Regions from separate parts of the Enterobacter sp. DVT3837 genome, predicted to be linked through region 1. Evidence: predicted binding sites of a transcription regulator. Region 1 holds the regulator's gene; the other holds the start of a gene.
The links. Region 1 encodes LexA, which represses DNA repair genes until DNA is damaged. Its sites were predicted from a motif close to TNCTGTATGTACATACAGNA; they were not measured.

Region 1 (3,423 bases):
TCTTTTCTGCTGGACGTGATAATAATTGTAGTTAAGGATTCTGCAGCTATTTTGATATTCGGAATCTTTAACCGTCACGATATATCGTGATGGGAAGGAAACCAGGTATTATTTCGCCAGTGACGGCGCCAGATAAAGGCCAGAGACAGGCCCCGCAACGAGAGGAAAACGGCCAACGCCAGCCACAAACCGTGATTGCCAAGCCAGGGAAGCGTCAGCAGCGTCAGACCAAACCCTGCTGCTGCCACCGCCATACTGTTACGCATTTCGGCTCCGCGCGTAGCCCCAATGAACATGCCGTCCAGCAGATAACACCAGACACCGACCACCGGTAAGATCACCTGCCAGATGAGATAGTGGCTCGCCAGTTCACGCAGTGTGGGAAGTGAGGTGAGTAATGCAATGATCTGCTCGCCAAAAACGGCATAAACCAGCGCAAATGCCAGTGCCACCAGCCCTGACTGACGACAGGCTGCCCGCCAGACATCCTGAAGCTGCCCGCTTTCGCGCGCACCGTACGCCTGCCCGGAATGTGCTTCCACAGCATAGGCAAAACCGTCCAGCGCGTAGGCGGTAAAGGTCAGTAGCGTCATCAATACGGCATTGACCGCGACGATGTCTGGCCCCAGCCGAGCCCCGAAAACCGTCAGCGCGCCAAAACAGAGCTGAAGGAGAAGTGAGCGCAGCATGATGTCGCGGTTGAGTGCCAGCAGCTTACGGATATTGCCGCGCCATGCGGTTTTGAGTAGCGCAAGAGAGATCCCGCGCATCGCCAGCACGCGCCAGACCATCCACAGACCGATGATAAAAGTCCCGTATTCGGCAATTGCCGTCGCCAGTGCAGCCCCCTGCACGTTCATATGCAGACCCATTACCAGCCAGACATCAAGCACAATGTTGAGAAGGTTTCCCACCACCAGCAAAATGACGGGCGCGCGGGCATACTGCACGCCCAGTAACCACCCCAGCAGAACCAGGTTAGCCAGTGATGCCGGCGCACTGAGCCAGCGAATTTCCAGGAAACGTCTCGCCTGCTCCAGCACTGCCTCGTTACCGCCAACGATGTGAAGCGCGAGGTCAATCAGGGGCGAGCGCAATACAACGATTAATACTCCCGCACCAAGCGCAAGAATGAGCGGCTGCACCAGCGCGCGGGCCAGACGCAGAGGATCTCTGGCACCATACGCCTGTGCCGTGAGCCCGGTAGTACTCATGCGCAAAAAGAGCAGCAGCATAAACAGGAAGCTGGTTGCCGTCGCGCCAATCGCCACGCCGCCAAGATAAACAGGTGAATCCAGATGACCAATAACAGCAGTATCGACCAGACCCAGCAAGGGCACGGTAATATTGGAGAAAATCATCGGCAGTGCAAGACGCCACAATGCCTTATCTGATGCCGTCAGCAGTGACATGAAAAATACCGGGAGAGGTAAAGGAAGCAGGCTACAGCAACGCCGTAGCCTGTCAGGAAGAGATTACAGCCATTCGCCGTTGCGAATCACCCCTACTGCCAGCCCTTCGATAGAGAAGTTCTGTTCGCGAAGATCCACCACAATCGGGGAGAATTCGCTGTTTTCAGGCAGCAGCTGTACGGTATTACCCTGTTTTTTCAGACGCTTAACGGTCACTTCGTCATCAATACGCGCGACCACAACCTGGCCGTTTCGCACATCCTGCGTTTTGTGAACCGCAAGCAGATCACCGTCAAGAATACCGATGTCTTTCATCGACATGCCGCTTACGCGCAGCAGGAAATCAGCGCTCGGTTTAAACATCCCCGGATCGACCTGGTAGTGGCCTTCAATATGCTGCTGTGCCAGTAAAGGCTCACCGGCAGCAACACGCCCCACCAGCGGAATGCCCGTCTCTTCTTCCACCAGCAGGCGGATACCGCGTGACGCGCCCGAAACAATCTCAATCACGCCCTTACGCGCCAGCGCTTTCAGGTGTTCTTCGGCAGCATTCGGAGAACGGAAGCCCAGACGCTGAGCGATTTCCGCACGCGTGGGTGGCATACCCGTCTGGCCGATATGATCCCGGATGAGATCAAACACCTCTTGCTGCCTGGTCGTTAACGCTTTCATTCCGCCCCCTGGGTGTATATACAGTTATGCTGTGAGTATATACAGTCAAAGGCGATTTTGGAACCAAAAACTGCACAAAAAACCAGGGACTTAATTATTCCTCGAGGCTCATCGGAAATGTGACCAAAGCAGCGTGACCCATGTAATGACCGCAGTAATAATCGCCAGCAACACGGCAGCGGAACCCATGTCTTTTGCCCGGCCAGAGAGCTCGTGGAAATCTGAACCAATCCGGTCAACAACGGCCTCAATAGCGCTATTGAGAATTTCCACTATCATCACCAACAGTACGGAGCCGATCAGAAGAACGCGTGTTATTGCATCAATATCAAGGAAGCAGGCGATAATCACCGCGATGATAGCGGCGACGCCCTCCTGGCGAAAGGCGGCTTCATTGATCCACGCGGCACGGAAACCTTTCCAGGAATAGCCGGCGGCTTTGATGATTCGGGTTAACCCAGTGGTATTATTGGCCATTAAAAGAACCTTTTATTGGAAATAGCGTCAGTAACTATAGTGGCAGCGCGTTTCGCTGCCGCCTGAAGTATGACGGGTAACAACAGAAATTTTGCGCGCTTTCTGTTATCCTTGCGCCGCAATTGCATTATTAACCAGAGGCTTTACATCGTTTATGTCCGGCTGGCCACGAATTTACTACAAATTACTTAATTTACCATTAAGCATCCTGGTAAAAAGCAAGTCTATCCCAGCAGAACCCGCGCTGGAATTGGGGCTCGATACGTCGCGCCCCATTATGTACGTTTTGCCTTATAACTCGAAGGCAGACTTACTGACGCTTCGCGCCCAGTGCCTGGCGCATGACTTACCTGACCCGCTTGAACCGCTAGAAGTTGACGGTACTCTGCTGCCGCGCTACGTGTTCATTCACGGTGGACCGCGCGTGTTTACCTATTACACGCCAAAAGAAGAGTCCATCAAGCTGTTCCATGACTATCTCGACCTGCACCGCAGCAATCCTGATCTGGATGTGCAGATGGTGCCAGTATCGGTGATGTTTGGTCGTCGCCCGGGTCGTGAAAAAGGTGAAGAGAATCCACCGCTGCGCATGCTTAACGGCATCCAGAAGTTCTTCGCAGTCTCCTGGCTGGGACGCGACAGCTTTGTGCGTTTCTCCCCTTCCGTTTCGCTGCGTCGAATGGCGGACGAGCATGGCACCGACAAGATCATCGCGCAAAAACTGGCGCGCGTAGCGCGAATGCACTTCGCCCGTCAGCGCCTCGCTGCCGTTGGGCCGCGTCTCCCGGCGCGTCAGGATCTGTTCAACAAGCTGTTGGCCTCCAAAGCGATTGCCCGTGCCGTCGAAGACGAAGCGCGCAGC
Region 2 (3,423 bases), on a different contig from region 1:
TGCCGCACTGTTGACGCGCAGACGGTTATCGTCAAACAAATTAAGCTGGGCGACACCCGTACTGAAAAAGTCCGCCAGCATCACCCCCGCTTTCATGTAGCGATACCCGTCAAGCCATATACGCCCCAGCGCCTCCGTGGCTGCACGGATGATATCGCGTGAGTCGTTGGTCGGCGTCATCAGGATGGTTGAAGCCTGATTGCCGTAATAAATTTCGTTGTCGGCATGAGGGCTAGTGCGCAAAAACACGCTGATAAAGCGGCAGTATTGATGCTCGCCGCGTAGTTTTTCTGCTGCACGTTCCGCGTAGGCGCAAATGGCCTGATGCATCTCTTCGTATTGCGTAATCCGGTGTCCAAACGAACGGCTACAGATAATTTGCTGCTTTGTGGGAGTAAACTCTTCCAGGTCAAGGCAGGGTTCACCGCGAAGCTCTCGCACCGTGCGCTCCAGTACCACGTTAAAATGTTTACGAATGACCCAGGATGAGGCATCCGCCAGCGCCAGTGCCGTGGAGATCCCCATCGCATTGAGTTTTTTCGTGATGCGCCGTCCAACGCCCCACACCTCGTCTACCGGTACATTCGCCAGCAGTTTGCGCTGCCGCTCGCGATCCGATAAATCCACCACGCCACCGGTACTCGACCACCGCTTGGCCGCATAGTTGGCCAGCTTCGCCAGCGTTTTTGTCGGGGCAATACCGACGCCAACCGTTAAGCCCGTATTTTTAAGTATCTGCGCACGCATCTGACGACCAAACGCTTCCAGCGACATGCAGTGGCTGACACCTGACACATTCACGAACGCTTCATCAATGGAATAGATCTCTATTGCCGGGGCAAGATCGGTCAGGGTTTGCATCACCCGGCTGCTGAGGTCGGCATAGAGTGCATAATTCGAACTAAAGACGTACACCCGGGAGGGGTAGCTCTTCTCTTTGAATTTGAAATACGGCTCACCCATTTTTATACCGAGCTGCTTTGCCTCCCGCGACAGTGAAATAATGCAGCCGTCGTTATTCGAAACTACCACGATAGGTTTCCCCTCCAGATCGGGACGGAACACCTTCTCGCAGGAGGCATAGAAACTATTCACATCAACCAGCGCGAACATGTTTATGCGTTTTGAGTGTGTGGGTAACAACCCCGAAGATTTGCAGCTCCTCTTCGGACTGAAAGGTGATCGGCTGATAGCGGACATTATGCGGCAGGAGTCTCAGGACCGGACGGGTCTGCAACTCTTTCACGGTAAATTCACCGGCGACCGACGCCACCACGATATCGCCATGTTCAGCATTTAACGAGCGATCAACCACCAGCAGATCGCCGTCGCCGATCCCGGCGCCAATCATCGAGTCTCCGCTCACCTTGACGAAATAGGTTGCACTCGGGTGTCTGACCGCCAGCCTGTTGAGATCGAGGCGATCCTCCACATAATCCTGCGCAGGGCTTGGGAAACCACAGGCAACACGCTCCAAAAATAAAGGTAATTCAATGTATTGCTTTGGATGATAAGAAAAGAGAGTGTTCATAAATGCCTTTCTCGCCACATACTGTATATAAATACAGTATTACGGATAATGCCCCAGGATCAAGGTCATTTCCGCAGACGATCCCAAACGCATTGAAGTTTGAGAGGATTTAATTCAGCAGCAGCTTCTGCAGGTTACTCCACCACCACTTTCACCTTCGGCTTCGACAACAAAATATGAATAAGCTCGGTAAACGGAACCGGTTTAAAAAAGTAGTACCCCTGCTGAAAGACGATGTTATTGCGATTGAGGTAGTCTAGCTGCGCCTTCGTCTCTACGCCTTCCGCTACAATGCTGATGGAGAGTTTACGCGCCAGATCCAGCACACAGTCGAGGATGCGGGTAGAGTCCGCATGCTCGTTCACCCGGCTGACGAAGCTATGGTCAATTTTGATATAATCAATATGCAGATCATGCAGATAAGAGAGTCCAGAATAGCCGGTACCAAAATCATCCAGTGCAATAGCGAACCCTTTTTCATGGAGCACATTCAGGGTCTGGACAAGGTTTTCATCAATATCCAGCGGTTCCCGCTCTGTCACTTCGATCACCAGGTTCAGATTTTTTCTGACGAAACTATCCTTGTACTTCAGGCACTCATCCAGGAAGGTCGGCATCGCAATGTGGGGGGCACTGAAATTCAACCCGACGTGAAACCCTTCCGGTAATTTCGTGGAAATCGCGTTCATCTGTGTCGTCACCTGCGCCATCAGGCTTTGCGTCAGAGGAACAATCAGCCCCGATTTTTCAGCAATGGGAATGAATGTAGCCGGAGAAATATAGCCCGCCTGCGGATGCTTCCATCTTGCCAGCACCTCCACGCCCCGCAACGTGCCTTCTCTGCCATTCACCACAGGCTGGTAAAACGGAACGATTTCCCCCCGGGCAATTGCGGTACGAAGTGACTCTTCAGGCAGGGTGTTTTTGTTCAGATACTTATGCAAAACGTAAGCGGCAGTACCGGAGATCAGCAGTAAAAACAGCATGATGCCTGCCCCGTGTTCGATCAGCCTTTGTACGCTAAACAGAGGAGGAAGATTATATCTGACGCTATAGGGGTAATTTCCCGACCGGGCCTGCCCGACCTGTGTTTCCTGGCGATGAGTGATGGTGAAATTGCCGGAAGCATCAAGAGCGTAACCGCCCACCACCAGTGCGTAATTAACATGCTCCAGGGGCGTACTCAGAGCGTCACGGATATGGCTATCGCTCACGCTGACCATAATTCGATTGGTGGCAAAGTGGGTCTGAAATAACAAAACAGGTCGTCCGTTTACCGTATCGCTCGCCGGCGTGAGCAGTAATTCTGAAAAAGGTATATCATTAATATTTAATAATAAAATACGATTCCCCGGCAGAGATGAACACCAGGGTTGCCCCTTTTTCAGAATAACGATGGTTCTGAGATGGGGTTGCAGAGCGGCCTCCGTACCAAGCTGATACTGCCCATCTGCATCACATCCCTTCGCAATAATTTCCGTCGCGGTTCTGGCTGCAACCCGTGCTTCATCAAGAATGGCATTGATATTGTTAACGGCGTATCTGGCTCCCGACGAGCTATCAACCCGAGCTGAATACCAGAGCTGTATATTGAGGATAAAAACGCCAGCAATAAAAATAGCCACTGCTGTTATGACAGGAATAAAGACATTGCGCATTGCCGTCTCAACTGTACTTAGCATTATCAGTACAAAGAGCATGGTCGACAACATTAAAAAAAACCACTGAAAAAAGAGACAAATCTCAGGGTGTTGCAAACAAAAACCCGGAATTTTTCCGGGCTTTGCTTATATCAGGTTTAGTCCACCAGCGAATTTAGCGTTTTCACGGCTTCAGGCGGTAGGTGCAGTGCCCCCGCCGCAAGGTTTTGCCGCAGATGCGTCACGGAAGAG

Region 2: the regulator LexA is predicted to act here: its motif matches at 1,551-1,570, upstream of umuD (translesion error-prone DNA polymerase V autoproteolytic subunit).

What each region holds. Positions count from the first base shown of each region.
Region 1 covers NZ_JBWDLA010000001.1:1,108,099-1,111,521, forward strand. The annotation lists partial or broken gene AC0XWG_RS05425 (hypothetical protein) at 4-78, opposite strand; gene dinF (MATE family efflux transporter DinF) at 75-1,412, opposite strand; gene lexA (transcriptional repressor LexA) at 1,476-2,084, opposite strand; gene AC0XWG_RS05440 (diacylglycerol kinase) at 2,193-2,561, opposite strand; gene plsB (glycerol-3-phosphate 1-O-acyltransferase PlsB) at 2,716-3,423, shown strand, end outside.
Region 2 covers NZ_JBWDLA010000002.1:1,062,264-1,065,686, forward strand. The annotation lists gene umuC (translesion error-prone DNA polymerase V subunit UmuC) at 1-1,113, opposite strand, end outside; gene umuD (translesion error-prone DNA polymerase V autoproteolytic subunit) at 1,097-1,531, opposite strand; gene AC0XWG_RS20020 (EAL domain-containing protein) at 1,666-3,189, opposite strand; gene AC0XWG_RS20025 (aldo/keto reductase family oxidoreductase) at 3,330-3,423, opposite strand, start outside.